DNA from 3 places in the Phosphitispora fastidiosa genome. Region 3 is predicted to be linked to each of the others. Evidence: riboswitches for the same ligand, from Rfam matches in the RefSeq annotation. Region 3 holds a riboswitch; each other region holds the start of a gene.

Region 1 (10,449 bases), on a different contig from region 3:
GCTTTCAATGGCATATTCGCCGGACATACCTGAATAAAAGGAGGATTCAGCAATATGAAAGATAAAGAACTTATCAGGGAATTAAATAAGATCCTGACACTGGAGCATGGCCACCTGGGTATGTATGAAAACTTCCTGAATCATCGTGACAAGGATACCCGCAGAACCTTCAGAAGGTTTATGGAAATTGAAAAAGAGCACATAAATAAAGTAACAGCCGTTATTTTAAACATGGGTGGAAAACCATCAATTATTGTGGAAAGCGGCGATATCATCGGACAACTGTTTGGTATTACCGTAAATGCTGCCAGTGATCGTGAGGTTATTAAAGCCTACAGTTTTATTGAAAAGAAATCCCACCAGGGGTATAACGATTTTGTCACCAAACTGGAGAATGATTCTGAAATAAGGAACCAGTTCATTGCCGAAATAGCCAGTTCCAATATGGTGGAAGCTCAATTAATGCATCTATGGCTGGAAGACAAATTAAAAACTTTAAATTAGATGACTTAGTTTGATGCTCATTCTGTTTATCCAAAACAGATTATTTCTAGCCTCAGCCTCCGCCGCCGGACTGGTTATTCTGCTCTGGCTCTGTCCCTAGAGATTGCTTTTGAATTTCATTTTCAGGCGGCGGATCACAAATTTCTATGCCTGTGATTCTGATTTTCTGCTGCTGTGCCAGCCTGCTGATAAAAAATATGACACTGTTCTCACTAATCTTTAATTGATCCGCAATTGCAGACGGAGCAGCCTGTTTATTTGCTTTAATAAAATTCAGAACATCCTTTTCTGCTTCGGTAACCCAGTCTTCAAATAAAGCCCTCACTTCGGGAGTTGCATAACTTCCCATTTCGGCTGCTTTGGTTACAGATGAAGTCATCTGGCGGCACATCTCTGAAGGATTAAAGCCAGCGCCAGCCATCGGACCCATTTTACCCATCATGCCCATCATCACATTAAATCCCTCCTTCAAATTTATAATCTTTTTAAGTTTTCTTAAAGAACCATGACGGACAAGAGCAAAATATTTGTGGTCCGTCAAAATTATTATCACCTTCCGAGGTATAGGTCTCACAGGCAGAAAGCAAATCTATCAGGCCGTGATCTTTCAGCCGGTAATAAATAAAAGCTCCCTTCCGTTCAGTTTCAACAAGTCCGGCTTCACGCAATATCCTGAGGTGAAAAGACACTAGTGTCTGGGGTAGTCCGGTATCATTCATTATTCCGGAAACCGAACACTCTGTTTTCCCGATTGCCGATATTATCCTTAAACGGTTAGCGTCAGCTAATATCTTGAGGAATTTTGCAATCCTGTCAATAGCCTCCACACCCATTATATCACCTGCCTTTTACTAGGATTTATCAACATGAGTGTCTATTGATATATGTACTTACTCATATAATATACTTCAAAGCACTATTTGTCAATGATACCGGTCAAAATAATAAGAATATACCTTCCTGAAGTATAAAAAAAAACCCCTGAGCGGGGGTTTTTAACGGAAACTTACCTTAAGAATTACATTTTTTGTTTGTAGCCTTTTTTACCATTATCATTCTGAATATTTACATTGGCTGATACGTCATCGTCATCATCATCATTGTCGTCTTCATCTTCATCATCTTCATCGTTTTCGTCTTCATCATTATTTTCATCATCCTGAACAATTGTTTGGGTTGGCATTGAATAGGCCTTTATGGTTGTTACCTCATTGTCATCATTCAGAGTCAGGATAACGATATCCCCTGCCTCCAAATCCTCAAGCTCAGCATTATCACCGTTTAAGGTAATAGCTGCATCATCTGTGACTGAGTATTCAACAGGAACTGCCGTAATGGCAATTGTTTCAGTAATGTTTTTTTCCTGTTCCTGTTCTTTGGGCTGTTCACCTGATTTTTTGGTATTTTTCAGAGAGCCCATTAACTTGTTTGCGTTTCTGTTACGTTCCTTTTCCTGACCCCAGGTTTTTTCCACAATCTCTATCTTATTATCATCTGCATCAACAGCATAGACAATGCCTTTTACAGTTACCGGAGCCACCTCGATGTAAACAGCAACACCGTTTTTGTCAACTACAAGTTTGGCGGTTACACCGACTGCCACATCACTGAGTTCGGCTTCCTGGTTGTAAACATATATCAGCGCATCTTCAGAGACAGGATATGTAACTGTTCCGGATTCTTCATCCTCATCCTCATCCTCATCTTCATCCTCATCTTCGTCTTCATCTTCATCCTCATCTTCGTCTTCATCTTCATCTTCATCTTCGTCTTCATCTTCGTCTTCATCTTCGTCTTCATCTTCGTCTTCATCTTCGTCGCCTATATCAAGGGTAATGGTGCCCTGGCAGTAGATTGTCTCAGTAATAGAGTCTTCTACAGTTGTGTCATCAGTGGAGACTTCAACTACAGTACCGTCAATGTAAGTCTTTATCTGCCCCGGGATGGGAAGTTCATCTGTTGAGGATCCCAGCATAACTGCTAACTCAGCTCTGGTAACAGGTTTATTGGGCTTGAATGTTTTGTCAGGGAAACCGTTGATAATATTGTTTTTCATTGCCGAGGCTATAAAGCCTGTATCAGAAATTTCAGCAGCATCCTTGAAGGGCAGCAGCACATTTTGCATCTCAGCGGCATCTTCCTCCAAGCCCAGTGCATTTATAATAAGTTTTACAACCCATTCTCTGCTGGCTGCCTTGTTTGACTGAAAATTGCCCGAAATTGATTCTTCCAGGAAACCGTTTTCATAAGCATAGGCTACATGTTTTTTCGCCCACTCAGGAATCTTATCAGCATCTTTGTAAGGCAGCACCACTGAAGCTGAATCTAAATCTGCCACTTCTTCTTCGAGTCCGGCTGCCCTCAGGGTTAAGACAACAGCTTCTGCATGGGTGACGGGTTTGTTAGGCTGGAAAGAACCGTCAGGATAACCCATGATAACATTCTGCGCCTTCATTTTATAGACATGTTTTTGCGCCCATTTTGCCTGATCCATATCCTTAAAATCAACAATACTCTTTTTGGCAACGGCGCCGGTTGTCGCAGTCATCAGGATAAATACGCTAATCATCAAAACTGCTATTATTTTATTTTTTCTCACTAATATCCCTCCCAAATTAATTATTGGTTCAAACTCAATTGAGCTGCCTGTTATCCCTCCTCTCCAAGTTTCCCAACAGAAAACCCTTCACTGTAAATCTCTTCTCTGAAGGGCAGCATTTGAAACGTTCTCTGGCAGCCTGGCAGTCGTGGCAAAATGCCTTAGACCCATAGCTTTGCGTCCCCGGCTTTCACCGGGTTTGCCCCTGCAGATTTTTATTGGGTTTTCTTTGATATAGGATTTTCTTAATTATGAATACGAAAGGTTTTGCCCATTTAATACCGTCGCCATCCGGACATAGGTACATTTTACAGCCTGTTAAAGGTTTGTTTACTTTTTGTTCATATCTTCACGGGTTTGAAACTTAGTGCTCTCTGGAAACTCCAAAAAATATCAGGATTACCCCGGCAAGTATTATCCCGAATTTAACAGGAGAAATCCTGCCACTGAGGCCGCTCAGGCCAATTGCCATGACCACTGCCATTATAGTAGGACCGATTAATGCCAGGATTGCATTAATTTTAAGGGCAGTCTGAATGCTGTCAAATTTAATAAAAAGCAGTGCAGCCGTGAGTTCAATCAGACAAGATAATATCCGCATCATGGCCATTCCGAAAACAATTTTATCTTTTACAAAAAACATTTTCCCCTCCGCAGATTAAGAATATATGTTTTATTTATGCAGCGCTGATATTAATTAGACATTTGGTCTCCTAACCCGGGTTTTTTCTTTTGGAATACGAAGACTGGATTGTTGGGAAAATAGTCTTGCAGATGAAAGGAGAAGTGGAAATTGAAGGCAAAAACCATACCAATCCTTGCGGCTCTAGGGGCAGTGCCTTTTATCATGGTACTTGGAAATTCAATGTTAATTCCGGTGCTTCCTGAAATGCAGAAACAGCTTGGGATTACACAGTTTCAAACGAGTTTGGTAATCTCTATGTTTTCAATTCCGGCAGGTTTGGCAATTCCCTTTGCCGGGTTTTTATCAGATCGCCTGGGGAGAAAAAAAGTCATCGCCCCGTCTTTGCTGATTTATGGAATTGGCGGTCTGATCGCCGGCATTGCCGCACTTTGTATGGAAAGGTGTTATTGGCTGATTATCGCCGGCAGAATTGTCCAGGGTATTGGCGCTGCCGGAACGGCTCCTGTTGCCATGGCCTTGGTGGGAGACATCTTCACCTCAAAGGAAAGGAGTAAGGCTCTGGGATATATTGAGGCTTCCAATGGTCTGGGGAAGGTCGTCAGCCCTATTTTGGGTTCACTTATCGCAATAGTTGCCTGGTTCGCCACTTTTTTCCTGTTCCCCGTCCTTACCGTTCCTATCGCGGTTGCGGTATGGTTTTTGGTAAAAGAACCTGCATCAGGCAATAAACAACAGAGTATCCGCCAGTATTTAAAGTCAGTACTTACGTTGTTTAAAAACAAGGCCGCCTTTTTGATTACAGCATTTATTACCGGGTCTCTGGCCTTGCTGCTGCTGTTTGGCTTGCTGTTTTACCTATCAGACTACCTGGAAGCATCTCTGAAACTGTTTGGGGTAAAAAAGGGCTTCGCCCTGGCAGGACCGGTACTTGCAATGAGTACAACATCCCTGGCTGCAGGAAGTCTTATCAAAAAAAAGGTCTCCCTTATGAAAAAACTGATAATTACCGGTTTAGGCATTATTACTCTCACTCTGGGTGTACTGCCTTTTTTTGAAAACCCATGGTTAAACATTGCGGTGATGTCTGTTACCGGAATCGGTGTAGGGCTGATTTTACCCTGTTTGAATACCCTGATCACCAGTTCTGCCTCCACAGATGAACGGGGAATGATCACATCTCTCTATGGAGGAATAAGATTTTTTGGCGTAGCTGCAGGCCCCCCGCTTTTCGGGCTCCTTGACAGATTCGGCAGATATGTGATGTTCTGGTCCGGTGCAGGTGCAGCCTTAGCTGTTGGAATACTTTGTGTAATAGCCCTCCCGGTCAAAACCCCGGAAAATCAGAAATCTTCTGAAGCGGAGCACCCATCTGCGGTAAGGAAAATCGGGCAGACACTCTTTGATACCGTAACCTTCCGAAACTCTATCGGACAACTGGTAACAAGAAAACCGCTTAATAAAAGCCCGGATAATCCGAAGCCAGAAAAGGAAAGCCAATCTGACAAGAAAACTAAATAATTTATAGATAAAATGATGTTATTGCCACTGTAATTACAGGTGAACAATAACATCATTTTTTAGGTAACCTTAAAAAAGCCCGGTGAATACAATACAATTGTAATAGATTTACCATCCATAAAGAGGAAGGAGATGAAAGCTGTGGCCGGATTTGGTTTGGTGAACCCATGGGAAGGGACCATAGCATTCCCTGATAAAGCCAGGTTATCAAAACCCAGGGCAATAGGCTTAACAATGGTCATGGACAAGGGCTTAGGGTTATCTGAGACTGCAGAATTGCTGTCAGTTGCGGGAGAGTGTATTGATTATATAAAACTGGCTTTTGGTACTTCTGCCCTGTATCCCGGTCAAATACTCAGAGATAAGGTTTCCCTAATCAGATCATGGGGAATTCATGTCTACCCCGGGGGAACATTTCTGGAAATCGCGTCAATCCAGCAGCAAATTGCAGGTTTCCTTGTTAAATGCCGCGAGCTCGGGTTCTCAGCCATTGAAGTTTCCGACGGAACCATCAGTTTAACCCCTGATGAGAGAACAAACATAATAATGCAGGCAAAAGATATGGGATATCACGTACTCAGTGAGGTTGGTAAAAAATCGCCCGTGGAAAGTTCCGGGGTTGAAGAAATTGTGTCCCAGGTGAGCAGTGACCTGAGAGCAGGAGCTGATCAGGTGATTCTGGAGGCCAGAGAGTCAGGAAAAGGAATCGGCATCTTTGATAAAAACGGTGAGATTCGAGATGAATTTTTCAGAAATCTTGCTCGTCATCTCAGAGACATTCCAGGGATTATCTGGGAGGCCCCGCTTAAAAATCAGCAATTAGAGCTTATCAGAACCTTCGGACCCAATGTAAATCTCGGCAATATCCCTCCGGGGGAGGTTCTGGCTCTTGAAGCCCTGCGGGTTGGTCTGCGGAGTGATACTTTAAAAGACATCCTATGCAGACAAATACCCCTGGCCATGGTGTGAACGTTATGAATGTTGATATTATTCCCACGCTGAAGGAAGTAAGGGCTCAGAAAATCTATGGCAAAACTGTCATAGTTTTAGATATCTTCAGGTGCAGCAGCACCATCGTTACCGCACTGGCTAATGGTTGTACCGAAATTATCCCTGCCCTGACCCCGCAGGAAGCAAAAACCATTCTGGAAAAAAACCATCCGGAAAATGTCCTGATTGCCGGGGAAATACGCGGGTCCAAATGCAAGGATTTTGAGACAGGCAACTCACCGCTGGAATTTCAGGAATCGCTGGTAAAGAATAGGACTATTATTCTGACAACTACAAACGGGACTAAAGCCATCAGACACTGTAAGCCCGCAAAGCATGTCCTCATTGGCAGCTTTTTAAATGTCAATGCTGTTTGTTCACGTGCCTTAGGATATCAGAAGGATATCATTATTGTGTGTGCCGGCTCACAGGGCAACATAGCTCTCGAAGATGTGCTGGCCGCAGGATATCATGTTTCCATCCTTAAGAAGCAGATGCCTGATATCAGATTTGGTGAATTGGCCCGAACCTTTTATTACCTGTATCTGTATTTCAGGAATAACCTTAAACAGATATTGTCAACAACCAGGAGCGGAGTTAACCTCCAGAACCTTGGCTGCACAGAAGATATTGAATATTGTCTGCAGGAAAACAAATTCAGGGTTGTGCCGATTTTCAAGAATAATACAATACGATTAACCCAGCCGATAGCGCTGCATATTGAACCCGAATACTAAAATCGGCAGAACAGCTTTAAGAATTTTGGAAACAGTGTGCTCACCCCCTGGCAATTACATATTATCCCTAAATGCTACCGCACCTGCCCTTAGCTGTACTATTACTAAATTAATGGCATAAATTTAAAATGTGTCATATTGTATAAGGAAACAGTTACCGGACTTTTTATGTTACTTAGGGAGGTTCCTTCTCATGTGGGGTGAGACTATTCTTTTATCACTGATAATAATAGGAATCCTGGGAAAGTCCAGTGTATTGGCCACAGCTTCGTGTATTCTGCTGATAATTAAACTGACCCGGCTGTATTCACTTTTCCCTCTTCTCGAAAGGCGCGGTCTCGAGTTAGGGTTAATGTTTTTGATGATTTCGGTACTGGTCCCTTTTGCTACAGGTAAAATATCTCCGGCGGAAATCGCCGGCAGCTTTACAAGTGTCACCGGAGTTGCGGCGATACTGGGTGGCGCGTTAGCTACCTATATGAACGGTCAGGGTCTGAACATGCTCAAATTGGACCCTGAACTTATGGTAGGCCTCGTTGTCGGGGGAATTATCGGTATAGTTATGTTCCGGGGAATTCCCGTCGGCCCTCTTATGGCAGCCGGACTGGCTGCCCTTTTCATTAAGTTTATTCAACTTTTCAGGTAACAAGGTATATATTCAGCAGTTACTTTCATATGTTCCCTCCGGTTTAAATATATTGTTGTCCATTAGTATGCCTCAGTTTTCTGGAAACCTCAGCACCCATTACCCATAATGCTGCTGTAGTCAGGTGAAGTGGGGCTGTGCTGTCAAATAGGATGTTGGCATTGGCTTCAAATTCGTCATCACCGGTCCAGATGCAGACTGCCAGCGGCAGTTTTGAAAAAACCGGAATCACTGCCCCGCAGTCGGCCATGTCAATTGATTGCGCTGAAAACTTTGCGGTCACAGCTCTAAACATATCGAGATTGTGGCCACCCCGGCCAAATGTGTCAGCTAATGGTTTGATGGCTTCTGCCACAAACGGTGCATGATGGTGCGGTCCATCCGGAAGTTGCATGAAGGAAACCCATTTTCCCCGTGGCAGAACCCCACAGGACTGCTGCAGGTACTGTAAAATAAGTACCTGGTCATTGATTACAGGTGTTTCCCGGTAGGCCCATCGCATCTTTCCGGAAGGATACTCTATGGTAACATCATAACCGAGATATTTAAGGTGAATCACTTTTTCCGACTCTTTATATACAGCCCCTGCTTTTGCAGCCATTTCAAACGGATCTGCTGCTGCAAAAAGCCTGACAGCCTCAGAAAACACGTTTATTTGATGCATTAACAAAACCTCCAGACCTGGAAACATAAGGGCGGCAGATATCTAACCGACATCCTGCCACCCTGTTTATTTAAAAAATTTTAGGAACTTATAACTCTCCTTAGTCTGCCTGGCGATATAATTTCTCAGTTTATCCTTTCTGGGACCATGAAGATTTAAAAACTGAACTGCGGTAAGATACCCGGAATCAATCTGTGTATTACGGATAACCCTGGCAAGAATGTGATGGTCGCCATATCCCGGAAGTTCAAATACTACCCTGACCACAATATCTTCAGGAAGGCTGTATTGGGATATAAAGCTCATGCCGTCCTCACCCAAATCATGGCCCTTACCTGGACCGTGTTTGGCGCTCAAATGAGTTATATAACGGCGTTTGTATTTTAGAATCGTAAAATCCACCGGGCGGTCAAAAGGAATGCGGAAGTACCGCCTTGGAAGCAGATTAGTCTTGTTTCTCATGTTCGCCAGCCCCATTAACAATTACTATATGTATCAATTTTACTAAAATCTTACTTTTAATGCTACATTTTTTTTATATTCATTGTAAAAAATATCTGTGGTGGTGATAAATCTGTTTAAGCTAATACTAAACGGCGAACTCTATGCTCCTGAATACCTTGGCAAAAGCGACATTCTGATGGCCGGCGAAAAAATTGCTCTGGTAAACAATGATATTGGAAAAATTACCGGTATCCCTGAGATTGAAGAAGTAGACGCCACAGATTATTTTGTGGTTCCCGGCTTCATCGACCAACATGTTCACATAGCCGGAGGAGGCGGTGAAGGCGGACCCGTAACCAGAACTCCCGAAATAACTGTCAGCAGACTGACAACAGCAGGAATAACCACGGTTGTGGGGCTCTTAGGAGCTGACGGAATAACCAGAAGTGTGGCCGAATTGCTGGCAAAGGCTCGCGCCCTGGAACAGGAGGGACTCTCAGCCTACATCTTTACCGGCGCCTATGAAATCCCAACCCGGACCCTGACCGGCTCCGTAAGGTCTGACCTGGTCCTGATTGACAAGGTCCTCGGTGTTGGTGAAATCGCAATCTCCGACCATCGCTCATCACAGCCAACCCTGGAAATGCTGGTGAAGGTAGCTGCTGAAGCCAGGATTGGCGGACTGCTGGGTAAAAAACCAGGGATTGTGCATGCCCATATCGGTGAAGGGAAACGGGGTCTGGCCTTACTGTTCGACCTGGCCCTAAAAACTGATATTCCCGTGCAGCAGATAATCCCAACACATGTTAATCGTATTAAACGTTTGCTTAGCGACACTGTAGAACTGGTTAAACTGGGGGCTTTTGCTGATCTGACAGCGGGAATATATCCTGAAAACACCTCTCCCGATGCGGTAGAGGTGTGTGATGCCTTAGCATTCCTGATGAAAAAAGGTGTGGATATCGCAAGCTTAACTATTAGCTCTGACGGCAATGGCAGTCTCCCGGCTTTTGATGACCGGGGAAACCTGACAAGCATCCGGGTAGGCTCAGTTAAAGTACTCTGGGAAGATGTCCGGAAAACTGTCCTTAATGAGACCCTTCCTTTGGAAAAAGCCCTGTCCCTGATTACCCGAAATCCAGCCTTGATATTAGGGCTACTGCCTGTTAAGGGAACTATCGCCCCCGGAAGCGATGCTGATATAGTCATGCTGGACAGGGATCTGAACATCCAAAAAGTCTTTGCCCGGGGAAGGCTAATGGTTGACCGCGGCTTCCCGGTTGTTAGAGGGTATTTCGAAAATTAAACATTATATGTTTTTAATACTAATGTTTTTAATAGAAACTAGCTTCCTCCTGGCGAACCTCCGCCGCCGGATGTGCCGCCACCTGAACTGCCTCCCTGTTGCTGGATGCCTCCTCCTCCCTGAGTCCCACCTCCCTGGATAAGCTGCATCATTGATTTTTGTACTGCTGTCGAAAGAGCTTCCTGAAACTCAGGAGTTTCTATGGCTTTCTTGATTTGTTCCTGGAATACTTTTTTCATCTCAGAGGTTTCCAGGGCTTTTTTAATTTCTTCCTGCAGCATTATATTTACCTCTGATGTCTCAAAGCTTTTAACGACCTCCTCGCTGAGCGCCACATCAGCGCCAGGTGTTTTAAGTAATTCTCCAAGCTTTTGTGTTTTTGCTGAGTCTTTGAT
Region 2 (10,449 bases), on a different contig from region 3:
TCAGTGATATTGCGGCTATGGGCGGGGTGCCCGGCTTTGCGGCTGTATCTGTCAGTATTCCTCCAGATTGGGAGGTTGAACAGGTCGAAGAACTGTACTCCGGCTTGATTGACTGTTCCAGAGAATACGGAATCGACATTGTTGGCGGTGATACTGTAAGTTCAACCAAAGGACTGACCGTTAACGTGGCCCTCACCGGTTATGTTGAACCTGACCGGGTGGTCTACCGTTCCGGCGCTTCTCCGGGAGATATAATTATGGTTACCGGCCCTCTGGGCAGCTCGGCAGCCGGCTTGTATGTCCTTAACAAACCTCTGCCTGAGGATATGCCGGGGATGAAACCAGGGATGAACCGCGAAAGCGAAGTCATCAGCGCCCACCTTTATCCCAGGGCACGTCTCCGGGAAGGCCGGATTTTGGGCGGCTCGGGGTGCATAAGTGCCATGAATGACATCAGTGACGGGCTGGCCAGTGAAGTTCTGGAAATATGCCTGGCCAGCAGTACCGGCTGCGAGCTGTATGAAGCATCCCTCCCTATTACGGAAGCGGTATCTGCGGTGGCTGAAGGAGCAGGGGTATCCCCCTCCCAGTGGGCGTTATACGGAGGGGAGGATTTTGAGCTGGTTTTTACTGTGAAGCCGGACCGCCTGGACTCAGTAACCTCTGCGCTTAAGGAGGCCGGCGCTTTTCCCTGTGAGGTTGGCCGGATTGCCGAGCCGGGGCGGGGCTGCCTGCTGGTTGATACCGGAGGCCGGCGCAGAGAGATGAAACCCCGGGGATATAACCATTTCGGAGAATAGCAGAATCACCGGGTGTTATAATATAACGGGTGTCATAATAACCACAGGCGAAGCATGTTTTGCCGGAGGAGATTACCGGATGAGGGTGTTTAGTGATTCAACGGAAAAAACAATTACCATAGGTCAGAGCCTGGGCAGGATGCTCGGGGCAGGGAGCGTAGTCTGCCTGGAAGGTGACCTGGGTGCGGGAAAGACTCATTTTGCCAAGGGCATTGCCCTTGGCCTTGATATCAGTGAGCATGTTACCAGCCCGACATTTACCATAATTAACGAATATGAAGGGCGGCTGCCTCTATACCATGTCGATGCTTACAGGCTGGAAGAGGAAGAGGAGGCATATGAGCTGGGGCTGGAAGAATACCTTTTCGGCAGCGGGGTTACTCTGATTGAATGGCCGGAGCGTGTCACCGGTCTTCTTCCGGATGAATACCTAACGGTAAGTATCATCAGGGCTGACAAGGGTGATAATTCCAGGGAACTGGAGTTCCTGCCCTGTGGTCAAAGCTATGTCGATCTGACTGCCGGTCTGTTTGAGGAGTTGAAAAAAATTGTACATATTGGGGATTGACACAGCCACAAGAGTGGCCGGGGCAGCTGTGGCCGGAGATGACAGGCTGGTTTCGGAACGGTTTATTCACAACCTGAAAACACATTCCCAGAACATTATTCCCATGATTCAGCAGGTGCTGGATGATGCCGGCATTAAACCGGCAGAACTGGATGGTATTGCTGTTACCAGCGGCCCGGGGTCATTCACCGGGCTGAGGATTGGGATGGCTGTTGCTAAGACCATGGGCCAGGCGTTGGATATACCTGTTGTGGGAGTTTCTACCCTGAGGGTTTTGGCTTGGAATTACTACCGGGCATCGGGGCTGATTTGCCCTGTTCTTGACGCCAGAAGAAATGAGGTTTACGCAGGAATCTACGGGTCAGGTCCAGAAGGTTTGGAGGAACTGGTAAGACCGGCGGCCATGCCTGTGGAACAGCTTTTGGACGAATTATCGCGATACCGCGAAAATGTTATCTTTTTGGGTGACGGAGTTCCGGTTTACCGGGATACTATCATCACCCGGCTTGGCTCCCGGGCTTTATTCGGGACTATGATTAACAGTTTTCCCAGGGCCGGGGCTGCTGCCGAACTTGGGATGGTTCAGCTGCAGCAGGGCCAGACAGAGGATTATACTTTTATGCAGCCGGTATATCTCCGGAAGTCGGAGGCTGAAACTACCTGGGAGAAAAAACACGGGCAATGATGTGAGGCGAATCAGATGGATAATACGAAAACACCCGTCCGGATTAAGCGGATGTGTAAGGCATACCTTGACGAGGTCGTGGCCATAGAGAATACATCTTTTCCTACGCCATGGTCACGAATGGCATTTTCTCATGAAATTGACAATAATGATTTTGCTTATTATATTGCTGCACTTGCAGGGGATAGGGTCATCGGGTATGCCGGGATGTGGATAATCCTTGATGAAGGGCATGTGACAACACTCGCGGTCCACCCTTCTTACAGGAGGAAGCAGGTCGGGGGAACGCTGCTTTGCGAGCTTTTTAAAGAAGCCCTCTGCAGGGGCTGCCAAAAAATGACTCTTGAAGTCAGGCCATCCAATTTTGCAGCCCTGAGGCTTTATGAAAATACGGGATTTATTTCCCATGGGGTCAGGCACGGTTACTATTCTGATACCGGTGAAGATGCAGTTATCATGTGGAAGAACCTTCGCAAAGATACCTGAAAGGTGTGGTCAAGTGTCGGCAGAGACAATCATACTTGGAATAGAAACATCTTGTGATGAAACATCGGCTGCTGTAATTGCAGATGGCAGCAGAATTATGTCAAGTGTTATTTCATCACAGGTCCCGGTGCATCAGAGATTCGGGGGCGTGGTTCCCGAAATAGCGTCCCGGAAGCATGTGGAACTGATAAACTCGGTAATTCGCCAGAGCTTAGACGAAGCCGGGGTTACTTTTAAGGATCTTACCGCTGTTGCGGTAACTTACGGTCCTGGACTGGTGGGGGCGCTCCTGGTCGGTGTTTCCGCTGCCAAGGCCTTGGCGTACACTCTTGACCTGCCCCTTATCGGGCTGAATCATGTGGAATGCCATATCTATGCTAATTTCCTCACCAGGCCTCCGGAGCTTCCGGTAGTCTGCCTGGTGGTTTCCGGTGGGCACACGGACCTGATCTTTATCCAAGCTCACGGAAGTTATGAACTCATCGGGAGAACCCGGGATGATGCTGCCGGAGAAGCCTTTGACAAGGTGGCCAGGGTCATGGGACTGGGATACCCTGGCGGTCCTCTGATAGACAGGCTGGCAGCCGGGGGAAATCCCGCAGCTATTGATTTCCCCAGGGCTTACCTGGAGAATAACAGTTTTGATTTCAGCTTCAGCGGGCTTAAGTCATCTGTTCTCAATTACCTCAACAAGGCAAAAATGAGAGGTGAAGAGATAGAACAGACTGATCTGGCGGCCAGCTTTCAGGGAGCGGTGGTCGATGTACTTAGCGATAAAACCGTGGCGGCTGCCGTGAAATATGGGGTAAGTACCGTTCTGCTGGCCGGCGGGGTTGCAGCCAATACCGGACTGAGACGGGAATTGACACGAAGGGCCCAATCTTTTGGTATCAGTGTCAGGTATCCGGAACCGGTCTTTTGTACCGACAATGCCGCTATGGTAGCCTGTGCCGGTTATTACAGGTATCTGCGGCGCGAGTTTGCCCCTCTTACTCTCAATGCTGTACCGGGTCTGAAGCTTGGTAAAGATGCCTATTGAACTCAAAAATATATTTTTCAGGGAATCCGGGAACACCTGTTTTGTGGATGAAAAGTACCTGTGGATAATGTGGATAAGTCTGTTGATAACTTGAAAAACGGGGAGTTTTACATGTGTAAAACACTTTCGTCCACAGAGCAGCAGGCCGGTGTGGATTTTGTGGAAAAGTGCCATCAGAATGTATTCTGTAAGGAACAGGAGATGTGGAAAAGGAGGGAATTTATTTGCTGCCGGTGCTTTTTGAATATGGGGCTTTTACTGTCTATGCCTGGGGATTTACCCTGAGCCTGGCAATTCTGCTGGGGACGATGGTTGCTGTAAGACTCGCCCGGGGCATTGGAATGGAACCTGACCGGATACTGGATCTTGTCATTGTTCTTGTTGTGGGCGGAGTGGTTGGCGCCAGACTGTTTTACGTTTTCGTGTATGAGCCTGGAAGATATCTGCAGGAACCCCTCCAGATATTTGCTATCTGGAAGGGCGGACTCGTTTATTATGGGGCTTTGATAGGTGGTTTCATAACCGGAACCTGGTATGTAATCAGAAAAAAGCTTCCTTTCTGGTCCCTGGCTGACCTGGTGTCGCCCCCCCTGGCCCTGGGCTATGGGATAGTACGGCTGGGATGCTTTATGAATGGCTGCTGTTACGGAAAAGAAACCGAGTCGTTTCTGGGGGTCGTCTTCCCGTATATTGAAGGTGCGCCCTGTCCTGACCTGATTGCCCGTTACCCTACTCAGCTTTTTTCTTCAGCTATCGGGTTTTTGCTTTTCGGGGTCTTGATGTTTGTCTGGAAGCGTAAAAAATTTGATGGGCAGGTATTTTTATTATTCCTGATACTTTATGGGATTGGCAGATCAATTGTGGAATCCTTCCGGGAGAACCTGCTGGTATTTGGAAATGTTACGGTATCCCAGTTGGTAAGTGCCATTATTGTTCTGGCTGCAATTGTTTTCTACCGCTTGCGAAGCCAACAGAAACATCATGGAGGGGGAGAATGATAAAACCTCCCGACTACCTGATATATGAATCTGCTTTCAGGGGGAATATTTTGCCGGTAACATCTTTATGTAATGTAAGCTGCATGTTCTGCAGTCACCGACATAACCCCCCGGGCATACAAATATATAAAACAGGACCGCGGTCTCTGGAAGAAGTGGCCCAAACCCTGCAGTTTATCTCACCTGAAGATAAAATAGTTATTGGAGAGTCTGTAACCAGGATTGTGGAAGGCGAACCGTTTACCCATCCGTTGATCCGGCAGATACTCCTGATGATAAGGGAACATTTCCCCGGAACACGTATTCAGATTACTACCAATGGAACTCTCATAGATGCGGAGACAGCCGATTTTCTGGCCGGGCTGGGGGATGTGGAGCTTTATTTATCCCTGAACAGTTCTAACCCGGCGGTGAGAAGACGCCTGATGAATGACTCCATGGCTGAACAGGCCGTGGGTTCAGCGCGCTGCCTGGCCGATGCAGGGGTGCCTTTTCACGGCAGCATTGTGGCCATGCCGCATATAATCGGGTGGGAGGATCTGGGGGAAACAGTATGCTGCCTCGCGGAATATGGCAGTGAGACTATCCGGGTTTTTTTGCCCGGATTCACTAAGAATACCCCGGAAAATCTGAAATTCAAGCCTGAAATGCATGAGGAGCTGGCAGCATATATTGCCTCGGTCAGAGCCCGGGCAGCGGTACCGGTTACCGTGGAGCCGCCTGTAATCAAAAATCTTGAAGCAGTAGTTACAGGGATTATCTCTGGTTCTCCGGCTGACAAAGCAGGCCTTTTGAGAGATGATATCCTCCTTTCTGTTGACGGAACCCGTTGTTTTTCCAGAGTACATGCCTTTAACAGGATTAGAGAGGGAGGACCTGTGAAGGTAGAAATCCAAAGAAACGGCCATACCTTTGGGGCTGATATTAAGAAGAAACAGGGCCAGGCCTCTGGAATTGTAATGGATTATGATATTGCTCCGGAAACGGCTGCTGCCGTAGAATCTATGGCAGCCAGGCATAAGCGTCTAAAACTTATGTGTTCTGTTTTGGGTGAAGCAGTTCTTGGGATGGCATTGGAGAAATCGCCCCAGAGGGGTGTTATTGATATAATTCCGGTGGATAACCTTTTTTTTGGAGGTTCGATTGCAGCCGCCGGGCTGCTAACGGTCGCAGACTTTGTCGCAGCTGCCCAGAGTGTAAGAATTGACTCCGGCAGAGATGTACTGATTGTTCCGGCTGTTGCTTTTGATGTCAGGGGTAAGGATTTGACAGGGAGAAGCTGCCTGGAATTAGAGGAAAAAATCGGCGCTAAAGTTGAAATTCTCTGAAATTTTTCTAATAAAGCAGGAATTTAGTAGGTTTTTGTGGAAATAATTAAAAATTTTTCAGAAATCCAAAGCGGGAATGTGACCATAAAAGTTCAAATAAAGGAGAGGGCATTATGTATAATCCTGAGAATGAAGCTATGCCCCGGGAACAGCTCAGGCAGCTGCAGCTGGAACGTTTGCAGAAAACTGTGCGCCGGGTATATGACAATGTACCGTTTTACAAGGAAAAATTCAAAGATAAGGGAATCGAGCCGGGAGATATTAAAACTCTGGAGGATCTGAAGCTGCTGCCTTTTACTGTTAAGCAGGATCTCAGAGATAATTATCCCTTTGGGCTGTTTGCTGAGCCAATGTCAGAAGTGGTGAGGATTCATGCCTCTTCCGGGACAACCGGTAAACCAACAGTTGTCGGTTATACCCAAAACGATATTAACACATGGTCTGAACTCATTGCCCGCTGTGTGGCCATGGTTGGCGGCAGCAAAGGAGATGTGGTTCAGGTCGCCTATGGTTACGGGTTGTTTACCGGGGGACTGGGCCTGCACTATGGAGCGGAACGGCTGGGCGCGTCCGTTATTCCGATTTCCGGAGGCAATACCAAACGCCAGCTGATGCTGATGGAGGATTTCGGTACCACCATTCTTTGTTGTACCCCGTCATATGCCCTTTTCCTTGGTGAAGAAGCAGGGGATTTTGGGGTAGATCTGGTTAACGGCAAGCTTAAGGCCGGTATTTTCGGCGCTGAGCCATGGTCAGAGAAAATGCGGGATCAACTCGAAAAGAATCTGGGAATCAAGGCATACAACATTTATGGTCTGAGTGAGATTATGGGGCCGGGTGTTTCCATGGAATGTGAATGCCAGTGCGGGATGCATGTTATGGAAGACTATTTTATCCCTGAAGTTATCGATCCACAGACAGGAGAATCCCTGCCTTATGGCTCCAAAGGGGAGATTGTTTTTACCACCATTACTAAGGAGGCATTCCCTCTCCTGAGATACAGAACCAGGGACATATCTGTTCTGACTGAGGAAAAATGCGAATGTGGCCGTACTTTTGTGAGAATGGACCGGGTGATGGGACGTACCGATGACATGTTGATTATACGCGGTGTGAATGTATTTCCCTCACAAATTGAAAGTGTGCTGCTTAATTTCGGGGAAACCGAACCCCATTACCTGCTGGTTGTTGACAGGCAGGGTACTCTTGATACTCTTGAAGTACTTGTGGAAGTTTCGGAAAAGATGTTCTCTGATGAGGTACGTAAAATGGAAGAGCTTGAAAGGAAGCTGGGCCACGAAATAGCCAGTCTTCTTGGTATATCTGCCAAGATCAAGCTGGTGGAACCAAAGACGATTCCACGGAGCGAAGGCAAGGCAAAACGTGTCATTGATAATAGGGAATTATAAAGAAGAATTGTGACCACCGAACTATAAGGAGGGAAAACGATTGAAAGTACAACAGATTTCTGTTTTTCTTGAAAACAAGTCCGGAAGGCTGGCTGAACTAACAGAGGTGCTGGGTCAGGCAGGAATAAATATCAGGGCCTTGTCCATTGCAGATACATCTGATTTTGGTATTTTGAGGCTTATTGTTAATAAGCCGGAAGAGGCCTTCAGGATACTAAAAGATGATGGGTTTAGTGTGAGTATTACTGATGTAATTGCTGTGGAAGTTCAGGATGATCCGGGAGGCCTTGCCAGGGTGATGGGCATTTTAAATTCTGCTGGGATAAATATAGAATACCTGTATGCTTTTCTGGAAAAGTCATCAAATGATGCCCTGGTCGTGTTCCGGGTGGAACAGGTAGATGAAGCTGTAGAACTTCTGGCGAAGCACAATGTTAACGTGGTTAAAGGCAGCGAGGTTTATAAACTATAAAATTGAGGGGGTTACCGTGAATTTGGGGTAATGCCCCTTTTTGCATAATTACTGCCTATATACCAAAAAATTTATTGCTAAGGGGGGAATACTATGAGGAAGAACCTGCCGTTTTTAGTTCTCTTTGTTGTGGTGGCAGTGGTTATCGGCGGTTACCTCGGTTACACTTCCCTGAACGAAGAGAAAACTGTAATCCCGGAAAACAGGGATATCAAGGCAGTGCCGCCGCAGATTGCTGATGATGAAAGCGATTCCGGCAATAAGCTCCAAGCCAGTGAAAGAGGGTCGGACTTATCTCCGCAAACTCTTAAGGAAACCGATGTGGAAAATGTGGACCCCAAAGCCGGAGAGATGATTGTCTGGGGAGAGGTCAAAGCCGTGGATATTGATAAACGGATTATTACCATCGACCAGGAAATGGATGACAACAGTGTCAAGATTAGTCCTAATGTTGCGGTGAAAAAGGATGCGGTTGTACGTACCAAAGATGATGTCAGTTCCCTGGAGCGGATTAAAGCCGGGGATATTGTTGGCGCTATTATAACCAGTGACGGGAACGCACGGGCGGTGTTGGTTAATTATTAAAAAGGTATAAAGTTTTTGTCCCGATTCATCGATAAATTAATAAGGGTATTTTACCCTTCCCGACAAAGGCAAACCCGTCGAAAGACGGGGACGCAAAACCACGGGTCTAAAGCAGATTGGCGGTTGGCTGTGAAACCGCTGTGATGCCATGACAGCCGGGTTGCCGGAGAATTGGGTTGGCTCACGGCCTGTCTTCGGCTTTTCGTCCGGAGACAGGCCTTAGTGTTCTCCGGATAGCACACAATTTAAGAGGATGGAGGTGATACTGATGGCTACGTCCACTGTTTTCAGGCATTTGCTGGCAGTATTGTTCGGGGCTTTTGCCTGGTGGTACTATTATACAGTGGAGCCGGTGGTAGATTATCCCACGTGGATGGGAAGTATAATTGCAGCTTTTGTTATCACTCTTATCGTAGTGATTATCTCGGAGAACATAGCACTGGGTCTGGTGATCATTATGGCGGTTTATGTTGTCTTCGGCCCTGGTCTTACTTGGGCGGTAAGCCAGTTCCTGCCTCTATTTGGCGGGGTGGTGGGGGCAAGCGCCATATGGAAAATAGTAATCTAAAAAGGGTAAATTCAGCTTGGACTTAGTCTGAGCTGTTTTTTTATTTACTAAATCTTGTCCTGCTACAGGTTTTCTTTTGAGCCAAATTAAAATATAATATTGGTATGTAATGGTATGCAGCGAGTAATTAAGTCTAATGCAGCAGTAGTTAAGTCTAATGCATCGAGTAGTTAAGTCTAATTTAGAGAGGCGGGTGTTGAGTTGTCTCAGGAATATTCGGACAACATTGATGAACCAGGGGATTCTTCACAAAAGGTATGGGGGTTTCTGAAGGATATTTTACAGATTGTTTTCTTTGCACTTATATTAACCTTTTTTTTACGCACATACGTGATTGAAGCAAGGCTGATTCCGTCAGAGTCAATGCTGCCTACACTCGAAATCGGTGACAGGCTTCTGGTAGACAAGATTGTATTTAAGTTCAGGGAACTGGAGCGGACCGACATTGTTGTCTTTGCGCCCCCTCCGGAGGCGCAGCGGGGAGCGGGTGATGATGACCTGATTAAGCGGGTTGTGGGTTTACCCGGTGATACTGTAGAAGTAAAAGAGAGCCGGGTATTTGTTAATAATAAGCCCCTGGATGAGCCATATATTGCCGAGAGGCTTAATTATACCTATGGGCCTGTTGCCATTCCGGAAGGGTATCTGTTTGTTATGGGGGATAATCGTAATTATAGTTTTGACAGCCATGCATGGGGCTTTTTACCTCTGGAAAATCTCAAAGGAAGGGCGTTTTTCAGGTTTTGGCCCCTGGACAGGTTTGGATTAATTGATGGAGTAAAATCCTAGATATAAAGGAATTTCAATTTTCGTGAGACTTATATATTAATTTAATAAATAGAAAAGGGGTTCTGGGAATGAAAAAACAGCTTAGGAAAGAAATTATTGCGGCCAGGATGGCCCAGACAGATGAAGAGGCTGCCGAAAAGAGCGCGCGGATAGTTAAACAGCTGGAGGAACTGCCAGAGTTTCAAAGCGCCGGATTAATAATGTTTTATCTTGATTTCAGGAAGGAAGTTGCTACCGGGAATTTAATTGCCAAATGCCTGCAGAACGGGAAAAGGGTGGTTGTTCCCATTACTGACACCAAAAATATCAGGCTTATCCCTTCAGAAATAATCAATTATCCGGGGGATCTCACTTCCGGTACCTGGGGCATACTGGAACCAAAACCTGAGTGTGTAAGGCCTGTTGAGCCGACCGAAATAGACTTTGTTGTTGTGCCGGGGGTATCTTTTGATGCTGTCGGAAACAGGCTCGGCTATGGCGGCGGCTTTTATGACCGTTTCCTGAGACTGCTCCGTCCAGAGGCCTCATTTGCCGCCCTGGCCTTTGAACTCCAGATCAGAGATGATGTTTATCCTGAAGCTCACGATTATCCGATGAGGTATGTGGTGACCGAAAACCGCGTTATCAAATGCGGATAGGGCGGTTGGTTTAAGACTTCGTCTGTGTCAAAAAATAATCAGGAGTCCTCGACGTACCACCGGTACGACTCGGACTCCTGATTA
Region 3 (10,449 bases):
CAGAGTGCCTGTGGCTTCACTGGTTTGCGGAGCATCAAGGAGAATTCTTGGGGTGACTTATGACAAGTGGGCAACTGATTCCGAACTTTGCGCAGAGTCAATGTTACAGGCTCACGCACTAATGGACTTTGATATCTTCGTGACCCTGGTAGACCTGTCTGTGGAAGCGGAATCTTTTGGCCAGCCCTGTATATACCCAATGGAGAGTACTCCCTACTCTGACCCCAACCATCCCATTCTAAAGTCCCATGAAGATTACCATAAAATTGAAACCGTTAACCTGAGGGAAACCGGACGGACCAAAATGGTAATTGATGTGGTCAACAGGATCGCTAAGGCTAAGGGTAAAGAGTGCGGGGTCTGTGGCTTCGTTTATGCCCCGCTGGGCGTACTTGGCGCTATGAGAGGCCATGAGAGGATGTTTATTGACTGTATCAAGCACAGGGAAGATTTGATTGCCGCCTGTGAGGCCATTACGCCTGCACTGATTGATTACGCTGTTGCCCAGGTAGAGGCAGGCGCTCATGCAATTGTAATGGATACCCTCTATGCCTCAGCAACCATTATGAGCCCCAAGATGTGGGAAGCCATTGAAGCTCCCTTCACCAAGCGGATTGCCGATGCCGTTAAAGCAGCCGGAGGCGCGCTGGTACTGCACAACTGCGGCGGCGGCATTTATTTCGACGTGCAGCAGAAATATACCGACCCTGTGGCCATCTCCCATGCTTACCCGGCTGCTGACTGCAAGTCGTGGGAAGAGCATGCCGCCAAGTGGGGCAAGAAGATCGTTTCAATTGGTTCCATGGATCCCGCAAAAGTGGGTATGACCCTTGATCCGCAGGGTGTAATGGAATATACCCGTGAGTTCATTGAATACTTTAAAGATTGTGATGGCGGCTTCATCCTTTCAACAGGCTGCGAGTTCCCACCAAATGGTTCCCTGCTGAATGCAATAGCCATTATGGATGCTGCCAAAGCATATGGTTCATACCGCTAAAAGAAGTACAGGTAAAGCATTGTTATAGGTATATAAGTTAACGTAAAAGCGACGAAAGACAACCTGTAAATATGCCCAAAAGGCGGGGGGTGGAACCTTGAAGATAAAAATAATCAGTGGATTTTTAGGGGCCGGAAAAACAACCTGCATAAGAAATGTTTTGAAAAAAGCCGATGGGAACATGGCTGTGATAGTAAATGAATTCGGTGACATCGGGATTGATGCAGAGGCTGTCAACAAAGGCAATGTGGTTGATATGGTGGAACTCCCCAGTGGATGTATCTGCTGTACCCTGGCCAAAGACCTGGTGTCGGCAGTCAAGGAAATTAAAACCAAGTTCAACCCGGATCGTTTGGTTATAGAACCTTCCGGACTGGCAGTCCCATCGGGGATACTGGAAGCTCTGGAACCGATTAAGGAAAAGTATGAGCTTGAATTTGAAGCAATTATCGGTATCGTGGATGCTGACGGTTTCCTGTCCAATATACACTCTGGCTTGTTCGGTGATTTTTATACAGACCAGCTTGCCAATTCAGACATTATCCTGATTAACAAAGCCGACCTGGTAAATGAAAAAACAATTAAAGCAATTGAGGAAGAGCTGCGGAAATACAATTCCCATGCCATTATCCTGACAACGGTTAATTGTGAAACTGATTTGCCTGACTTTATCAGGGAACATGGCACCGAATACCTGCACCTGCATTTTGACCATGACTTTGACTCAGTGGCCATAACTACAGATGAGGCCTTTGATCATAATCTGCTGGTTGAGATTATGGAAGAAATGAAGGCAGGGAAATATGGCGTTATTTACCGGGCCAAAGGGATATATAAAAAAAACGGCGGCGGCTTCGAGAAAATGGATTATGTCCAGGGGAATTATGATTTTGAAGAATTCCCAGAGGCTGAAGAAAGCAAGCTTATCTTTATCGGAAAAGATTTTGACCGGGATGCTCTGAAAGAAAAGTTAATAATTAATTGAAGGAGGAGACAAAAATGGCAGACAAGAAAGCAGAATTATGGGAAGCGTTAAAGCAGGGAGTTATTGATTACGATGAGGATGCAGTAAAAGAAGCGGCTCAGGCTGTAGTTGACGAAGGTCTCGACGCTTATGACGCAGTATTTGACGGTCTCGTGGAAGGTATGAACGAAGTTGGCAGGCTGTACGAAGAGCAGGAGTATTTCGTTCCTGAAATGCTGATGTGTGCAGATGCTCTGTATGCCGGCCTCGATATCCTGAAGCCCCATATCATACAAAAAGAAGGCGGTATTAAAGGCGCCGTAGTAATGGGAGTTGTTCAGGGCGACGTTCATGACATCGGTAAAAACATCGTTAAGATGATGTTTGACGTAGCCGGTTTTGATGTTCATGACCTCGGTCGTGACGTTCCTATGGACAAGTTTGTTGAAGAGCAGCTGAAAACCGATTCCGAGCTGGTTCTTCTCTCAGCTATGATGACAACTACCATGGTTGGTATGAAAGACATTATCGCCAAGATTAAGGAAAAGAACCCCAATTGCAAAATCATGATTGGTGGAGCTCCTGTATCTGAGGATCTGGCTGACAAGTGGGGCGCTGACGGCTTTGCCAAGGATGCCAACAATGCCCTGAAAGATGCCCTGAACATGGTTAAGGCGCTGAAAGACCTGCAGCAGTAATTTTCTCAGTGCAGTCATTGAAAAATGTTATCCGTAAAACCATAAATCAATAATAAGACAAGGGTAAACCCGTTGAAAGACGGGGGCACAAAGCTATGGGTCTAAGGTAATTTTACTATGACTGCCAGGCTGCCGGATTTGGATAAAACCGTTTCGGGATGCCGGAACGGTTTTATCCAATTTGTCCGATAGGAGTCTAATCTCCTCTTACATAAGAATTCTGCTGATGGGGTATGGGAATTTCTATTACGGGAGGGTTAAAGGTTGGGAAAACAAGCCTATAAACTTAACTTTTTAGAAAACCTGGGCCTTGAGGGCCACGTATTCACCCAGGTAAGCTTTAACCTCAAATACATATTTCCTGCAATTTATGCTTCTTTACTGGTTTTCCTGGTGCCTGCGGTATTGTATCAGGATAAGTGGAATTCTTTGAGCACAGTTATGCTGGTTGTTTCCCTGGCAGGTCTGGCAATTAATGTTGTTATTGGCAGTAAAGTAAATATTCTGAAGAAGTTTTCCGGCATCCTTCATCCAATATGGGCTTATGCTACCATTATTGCCTTTGGAATGGTTTCACGTCTGAATAGTGTGGATTGGATGCTGGCAGCCGGTTTTGTTGTTTTTGGCATAATTTATTGGTGGATTCCCAGCGCCGGTATGTCAAATGCTATCCGTTCCATATTAAATGGTGTTATTCTGGCCAATTCCGGTGACACGGGGGCTCGTATCTGCCTCAGAGTAAAACGGAAAGATGAAATCGGGATGCTGGCGGAAAACTTAAACTCCTTCTTTGAGGAACGGCAGAATTTTATCAAAATGCTGCAGGAGAATGCGTCACAGCTGGCTGAGACCAGCACGGAGCTGGAAAGAATATCAGAAACCGGCTCTGCCTCATTCCGGCAAATCGCCGTTGCCATTGATCAGGTAGCTAAAGGGTCAACAGAGCAGGCTAAGACTATCAATGAGGCTGTTGGGGTTATGGAACAGGTGGGCCTGTCTATTGAGCAGATTGCTTCCGGGGCGCAGGAACAGAGCAATAATGTGGTCAAAACCACTGAGATGGTAAATGAAATGACAGCCAAAATGGACAGAATGGCTGCAGGCATGCAAATTGTCAGGGAGGTTTCGCAGCAAAACGGAAACCTGGCTCAAAATGGCGGGACGTCAATGAACAAAACAGTTGAAGGGATGAACAGAGTCAGGACTGCCGTCTTGGAGACTGCACAAAACCTGAACCAGTTGGGGGAAAGGTCGCAAAAAATCGGGGAAATCATTCAGGTGATTGACGAAATTGCTGAACAGACAAACCTTCTGGCGTTGAATGCCGCTATCGAAGCAGCCCGCGCCGGTGAACACGGCAAGGGCTTTGCAGTGGTGGCAGATGAGGTGCGGAAACTGGCCGAGCGGTCCGGGAAGGCTACCAAGGAAATCGCTGACCTGATTACTGATATCCAGAAAAGAACCAAGACTGCGGTGGACTCAATGGAAATAGGGACCCGGGAAGCTTCAGAAGGGGTCGGACTGGCTGAAGAAGCCGGTCAGGCTTTAGGCGAAATTGTCAATGGAGTTGTTACCGCAGCCGAAAATGTAGGCAAAATTACCGACACTATAAATGAGATAATGAACGGCAGCCGCGAGGTTTCCGATGCAGTCAACAATGTTGCCGCCATAACTGAGGAAAACTCAGCGGCGACCCAGCAGATTTCTGCTTCCAGTGAACAGGTCAATGGAACCATCCAGAATGTCGCTTCCATTTCCCAGGAAAATGCCGCCTCTGTGCAGGAAGTATCGGCGTCAACCGAGGAGCTTGCCGGTTCTATTGACAATATCTCCACATCGGCAAAAGGGTTGACCCGGATGGCGTCACGGATGCAGGAACTGGTTAACCAATTTAGGTAGGAAATTAAACTCCAGGATAAAATATAAAGATTAAGTCTCTAGGAAATATAAACTCCTTTAAGTTCAAGGTTTTGCGCCTTGGACTTTTTTGTTTCTACATTAGCCGTTGATTCTTGGAAATGACCGCTAAATGTAGTGAGGCGTTGTACAAGATTTTCCTTGCACTGATGCCGTGAGACATATTACCGCAGTTCCGCTAAGCGAAGTGCACCCGCAAGGAGTGCGCCGTTCGACTAAGGCGCTAAAGCGCCAAGTCTCACGCAGCGGGACACGGGCCAAGGACGGCCCGCGCCGCCACTGAGCCATGGAAGGCGAATTGGCGGTGTTCCCGGACTTCGCTAGGAACAAGGTTAGATTTCTCCGGCGTCAGTGTTGAAAATCGGTACAACGCTTCACTATATTGCCCAGGGTCATTTCCTAGAGCCAACGGAAATGTTTAAAATTTTCCAGTATTGTTCATAATAATGCTGGGTATAATCCGGGAAGGAGGTTGATAACTTGAAAAAAATTGCTTTAATTAGCATAATTATGGTTGCCATTGTTTTCTCAGCCTGTTTTGCATATGCGGGCGAAGCTGCCGATTATACGGTTAAACCCGGGGATACCCTTTATGAAATAGGAAAGAGATTCGGCTTGCACTATAGTGCAATCATGAAGACCAATAAACTGGGTTCCACTGTTATCATGCCTGGAATGAAGCTGAATATTCCTGTGGAAGCAGGGATTATTCATACTGTGACGACAGGGGAAACACTTTACGGTATTTCACGGAAGTACGGTGTCCGGGTGACAGAAATAAAAAACCGGAACAACCTGTCTGGTGACCTGATTGTTCCCGGAATGAGGCTTGTTCTAACGGACGGCAGCGCCGCGGCAGACCATCGGGTCCAGCCGGTACTCAGCGGAAACGCATCCTTTGGCAGTAGTGATATTTTGCTGCTGGCCAAAATGATTCATGCCGAATCCAGGGGTGAGCCGCTGAGCGGACAGATTGCAGTCGGTGCGGTTATCTTAAACAGGCTGAAGAGCGAGCATTTTCCTTCAACAATAAGGGAAATCATATTTCAGAGGACCAAGGGTGTATACCAGTTTACTCCAGTCTCTAATGGTCAGATTGACCTGGAACCGGACCGTTCAGCGTTTTATGCCGCTGAACGTGCCCTAAAAGGCGAAGACCCGACAGGCGGGGCGCTCTTTTTCTACAACCCCGATATAAGTTCGGATAAGTGGATTAAGACACTGCCTGTCACCAAAGTAATTGGCAACCATGTATTTGCTAGATAAGAGAATAAGTTAACCGAAAACGGAGTGGCCCTGGGTCTAATAGGAGACTTGAGGGCCACTTTTGTTTTTTGGGAGAATTGAATATTATAGAAATTATTATAGTTAATTCAAGAGAGGCTGATATTGTCAGACCTCTTTTTTTTGTTCCCAGATTTTAACCCCGCAAAACCGCATTTTAACCCCCAAAAGCCGCATTTGAGGACGATATTACAGGAAAAAACAGTAAATTTGTTAAATACATTCAAGGATTTGGAAACTTTGGCATTTGCTAAAGAAATACTTTGAATTAGGTGTAAAGGGGAGAACTGCTAATGATTAAATGGGGAAGGCTTAACTTATATCAAAGAATTTTAAGCATTATTTTAAGCATTCTTATTGTATTTCCTGCTTATTTGTTTCCAATAACCAATGTTGGCTTAAGTAGTCCTGCTGAGGCGGAAGATGATGCGGCAGGCAACACAGGCACGAGCAGCAGTATAAGTGTGAAAGTACCTGCGAATATTGCTGTGACTAGCCCTGTGGATGGTAGTATAGTAAGTGGCGCTGTCTATACAATTACGGCCGGCAGTGACGAGCCTCTGTCAGGGGAGGTCACATTAGCCATCGATGAATCAACTAAGGACAGTGTATACCTCGCGCAACCGTCCACCGACATAACCTTTAACTATGTTTGGGATACCACACAGTATCCTGACGGCAGCAGCCATGAAATAGAGGTATCAGATTTTACGGCAGAAGGGAACGTTTATTCCTTAGGCAGCAGCACAGTAACTGTGAACAATAATGTGCCCATTAATATACCCATTGAAGAAGATATAACCCATGATGTAAGCTTATCTTTGACTTTGGAGGCTGACAGTGACCTTACACCTCCTGTTGTCAGCATTATTTCACCTTCTGAAGGAACTGTCACAGGCCCAACTGATATTATTGCCGAAGCCACCGATGAAGTTGGTGTTACCAATGTCGAATTTTATATTGATGATATTTTGGTTGGCGAGGACTTGGTGGCCCCTTACGTTTATGGCTGGGATACAACTGATTTAACGGGTACTTATGTTTTATCAGCCAAAGCATATGATGCCGCAGACAACATAGGTGTCAGCAATACGGTTTCCGTTAACTTTACATCATCATCAGGCTGGAGCCATACTGATACAACCTATGAAGATTGGCAGCAGGGCGCTTTGGAGAATGTGGCAGCTACTGCCGAAGGGGATCTGGAGTTAAATATAGTTCCTTTTCAGGATGACTTTTCTGAGGCCACGCTTAATCCGGCCTGGATCTGGGAAACTCCAAAAGCGGGGTCATCGTATTCATTGACAGCCAGACCGGATTGGTTCAGGTTATCCCTGCCCAATTCACCTCCATTCAACCACACAACTACGTTAGATGAAGCGCCCAAATTGAAACTGCCGGTATCTGACGGTGATTGGGTCCTGGAAACAAAATATAATTTATCAACATATCCTAATGGATACAGCTTCCATGCCGGTTTGCTCGTATATTTTGGCCAATATGACTGCTACTATTGGGGGCCATATAAAGGACTCAATCTGAAAGCGGCAAAAACCAGCATACCCACTATAGCTGATGCGGCGTTTACCAGTCCTAACGGTTTTCTCAGAATAAGAAAAACGGGAGATACTTATTACTTTGACTATAAAGTAAATGAGACCGATGAATGGATCAATGCAGGAAGTCATACCAATACAAATATTCCACAAAGTGTCGGTGTAATAGCGAAAACATGGTCCTACCTCCTTCGTGGTGTTAACCTTGATTGTGATTACATCAAATTTAATTATTTAGCCGGCTATAGGATTTCTCCTGTATTCGATATTTCATCAGCCACGATTGCTGGTAATTCAACAATTGCCTGGAATGCAACTTTGCCGGAGAATACAAGCCTGACTGTGGAAACCGATTTTTCCTTTGACGGAGGAGTTACCTGGTTAGGATGGCAGCCTGTAACGAATAATGGCAGCATCCCCGGCATCTCGGCAGGTACTGACCTAACTAACGGTGTGCTCAAATACCGGACAACTTTTACCACTGATGATATTAATCTTAAGCCACAACTACATGACCTTTCAGCGGCAATAACTTCACTGGACACAATCGAAGGACTTGATATTTCCATAGAAAACCCTGCCAACGGCTCTTATGTAAAAGGCATTCAGGAAGTCCGGGTAAATGCGGCCAGTGATTTGGGTATATCTAATATTGACTTATCTATTGATGATACTCCGGTTGATTCGGGTACAACCAGTCCCCTTATTTACAGTTGGAATACCGATAGTTGGGCTGAGGGTTACCATAATTTAAAGGCAACAGTGTATGATACCGCATATAATCACAGATCTACAAGTTCGATTGCTTTTGTTGACAGAAGCGCCCCCGTTATTGCAAATCCTAAAATAACCACAACCTCCACTAAAGCGGTAATAACATGGACAACCAATGAACCCGCCGACAGTCAGGTTGAATGGGGCAAGTACAACAGTTGGGGCAACTTCACACCACTGGACACCGCAATGGTTACAGATCATACCGTGGTTGTTGAGGGCCTCCAACCGGGTTCGTATTACAACTTCCGTATTCTGACCAAAGACCGGGGGGATAACCTGGCCACTTATTCCAAAACATTTGTAGGCACTCTTAAATTGGTTGCCCCATATGTCAGAGAGTGGTTGTTAAACGGGCCATATGAAAACACCCAGACATCGGTATTGGAAACCGATTATCTGAATGGTGAAGATCAGGTATTGCCTTCGGAACGCCAGGTACAGGGCGGACATACCTGGGCTAAGCTGGTCAGCACTACAGACAGTATAAATATCTCAAATATTTATTACACCGGTCAGTATGCCGCATATGCACATACATATGTTTATTCACCGGCACCACAGGATACCTTAATGTGGATAGGAGGGCAAGCCGGGTACAAAGTATGGCTAAATGGAAGCGTATGTGTTGACCGGGATAAAACTGCGGAGCAGGGATATACTTCTGAGTCTGTGGATGTTCACCTTAATGAAGGCTGGAACGGGCTGATGGTCAAGATGAGTGACCTTAACAGTATTTCCAAATTTGATGTCCGGTTTGCATTTGATGATGGTTCAGGAGTGCCGGGACTGGTTTACCAACTGGATAATCCTGCTGACGGGACACCCCCTGCCGATACTTTGGCGCCTACTCTTTCAGATATTACGGCGACACCTGCTTCGGGGTCTGCCACAATAAACTGGTCAACTCTGGATGAGGCCGGTGATTCCAAAATACTCTATGGTTTGACAGACGCTTATGGCAGTACATATTATGCGGCTGACAGGGTAATTAACCATTCTCCTGTTTTGACAGGCCTTGAAGCTGACAGAAGCTATCATTATCAAATAGTTTCCGAGGATGCATTTGGCAATCAATCTGTTTCGCAGGATTATACATTTACAACCTTGACCGGTGATGCACCATATATAAAAGCATTCTTGGTCAATGGCGCTTATTATAATAGTGATCCTTTGACTCGGTTAGCAACTGATTACATAGGAGGAGAGAGCCAGGCGGAACCCTGTGAGGGCGAGGGTACCGCCAGTGGAGGTGAAACCTGGACGGTTTTCTCCAGCGCCGGTGATTATGTTGATTTGGCTCCGGAATTTGGGACTGATCCCAATACGGTGGTTTATGCCAACCTATATATAACTAGTGGAGTTACCATCAACATTACTGATCATCAATTATGGTTAGGCAGTACCGGTGCAGTTAAGGCCTGGATGAACGATACTGTGGTACTGGATAAAGATGTTTCAAGACCACATGTTTTGGGTGAAGATAGGGTTAATCTGGTCATTAAACCGGGTCTGAACCGTCTTCTTTTAAAGCTGACTCCCGGAAACGACGGGCAATTCGGCTTTTCTGTAAGAATCGCCAGGGCAGATGGGTCAAGGTGGTTATATGTAGGTGACACAACCAACAAATACTACCAGATGTCTGATCCTCAGGTAATAAAACTGCCAACCGGTGAATGGGTGGAGGCATTTTGGGCATGGAAGCAGAGCACAAGTACCGGCAAAGGTATATATGTTAGGAGTTCGTACAATCAGAATAAGAGTTGGTATCCCAGCAGTATGGTTGCAAGTGATGCAATAGGGCCTTCAGTTACATGTACAGGCAGCAGTACCGTGCTGGCATATAAAAAAACAGTCAATAATATTTATCAGGCATTTGTACAGGTTTATTCCAGCAATACCGGCAGTTGGAGTGAACCTTTGGCGCTTACATCAGGGACTTCATCGGTCTACAGTGTACAGGCTTATACAGATAAGGAAAATAATCTGACTTATGTGTATTACTCGTATAACGATGGGTCTTTCTGGTATCGCACTTCAACGGACCTGGTTAACTGGGCTCCTGCTCAGCGTGTGGGGAGGGATGTAGGTTCAAGCAACAGTTATACAAAGCCGGAATTCGGCGTAATCAAAACAGAGGAAGGCCCATGGGCAATGGTCTGGTGGGAACCGACATCGGTTACTGAGGGATTGGCAGCGCCTAATTCTTATGACTGGCCGGTAGTAAAATTCTCTACCTCAAATGATTTGCAGCAATGG

What was found. A riboswitch is a leader RNA that binds a small molecule or an ion and turns the genes downstream of it on or off. The one in region 3 is predicted to bind cyclic di-GMP.
Region 1: it holds a riboswitch for cyclic di-GMP, as region 3 does, so the genes downstream of both, Ga0451573_RS00280 (S-layer homology domain-containing protein) here and Ga0451573_RS10240 (methyl-accepting chemotaxis protein) in region 3, are expected to answer to the same signal.
Region 2: it holds a riboswitch for cyclic di-GMP, as region 3 does, so the genes downstream of both, Ga0451573_RS16725 (hypothetical protein) here and Ga0451573_RS10240 (methyl-accepting chemotaxis protein) in region 3, are expected to answer to the same signal.

The regions. Positions count from the first base shown of each region.
Region 1 covers NZ_JAHHUL010000001.1:39,897-50,345, reverse strand. Annotated here, with positions in the region: gene Ga0451573_RS00300 (FMN-binding glutamate synthase family protein) at 1-37, shown strand, start outside; gene Ga0451573_RS00295 (ferritin family protein) at 55-504, shown strand; gene Ga0451573_RS00290 (helix-turn-helix domain-containing protein) at 557-958, opposite strand; gene Ga0451573_RS00285 (ArsR/SmtB family transcription factor) at 990-1,337, opposite strand; gene Ga0451573_RS00280 (S-layer homology domain-containing protein) at 1,523-3,103, opposite strand; cyclic di-GMP riboswitch class I at 3,234-3,317, opposite strand; gene Ga0451573_RS00275 (YqhV family protein) at 3,468-3,746, opposite strand; gene Ga0451573_RS00270 (MFS transporter) at 3,897-5,267, shown strand; gene comA (phosphosulfolactate synthase) at 5,400-6,236, shown strand; gene Ga0451573_RS00260 (2-phosphosulfolactate phosphatase) at 6,242-6,994, shown strand; gene Ga0451573_RS00255 (DUF441 domain-containing protein) at 7,188-7,640, shown strand; gene Ga0451573_RS00250 (DUF3786 domain-containing protein) at 7,684-8,304, opposite strand; gene Ga0451573_RS00245 (PilZ domain-containing protein) at 8,371-8,766, opposite strand; gene iadA (beta-aspartyl-peptidase) at 8,870-10,054, shown strand; gene Ga0451573_RS00235 (hypothetical protein) at 10,093-10,449, opposite strand, start outside.
Region 2 covers NZ_JAHHUL010000022.1:56,968-67,416, forward strand. Annotated here, with positions in the region: gene thiL (thiamine-phosphate kinase) at 1-800, shown strand, start outside; gene tsaE (tRNA (adenosine(37)-N6)-threonylcarbamoyltransferase complex ATPase subunit type 1 TsaE) at 880-1,368, shown strand; gene tsaB (tRNA (adenosine(37)-N6)-threonylcarbamoyltransferase complex dimerization subunit type 1 TsaB) at 1,349-2,053, shown strand; gene rimI (ribosomal protein S18-alanine N-acetyltransferase) at 2,069-2,539, shown strand; gene tsaD (tRNA (adenosine(37)-N6)-threonylcarbamoyltransferase complex transferase subunit TsaD) at 2,553-3,578, shown strand; gene lgt (prolipoprotein diacylglyceryl transferase) at 3,812-4,576, shown strand; gene Ga0451573_RS16705 (DUF512 domain-containing protein) at 4,573-5,904, shown strand; gene Ga0451573_RS16710 (phenylacetate--CoA ligase family protein) at 6,018-7,313, shown strand; gene Ga0451573_RS16715 (ACT domain-containing protein) at 7,354-7,785, shown strand; gene Ga0451573_RS16720 (hypothetical protein) at 7,879-8,370, shown strand; cyclic di-GMP riboswitch class I at 8,428-8,538, shown strand; gene Ga0451573_RS16725 (hypothetical protein) at 8,639-8,938, shown strand; gene lepB (signal peptidase I) at 9,140-9,727, shown strand; gene Ga0451573_RS16735 (5-formyltetrahydrofolate cyclo-ligase) at 9,796-10,365, shown strand.
Region 3 covers NZ_JAHHUL010000009.1:121,393-131,841, forward strand. Annotated here, with positions in the region: gene Ga0451573_RS10225 (uroporphyrinogen decarboxylase family protein) at 1-997, shown strand, start outside; gene Ga0451573_RS10230 (CobW family GTP-binding protein) at 1,095-1,982, shown strand; gene Ga0451573_RS10235 (cobalamin B12-binding domain-containing protein) at 1,997-2,659, shown strand; cyclic di-GMP riboswitch class I at 2,712-2,796, shown strand; gene Ga0451573_RS10240 (methyl-accepting chemotaxis protein) at 2,924-4,558, shown strand; gene Ga0451573_RS10245 (cell wall hydrolase) at 5,057-5,842, shown strand; partial or broken gene Ga0451573_RS10250 (Ig-like domain-containing protein) at 6,154-10,449, shown strand, end outside.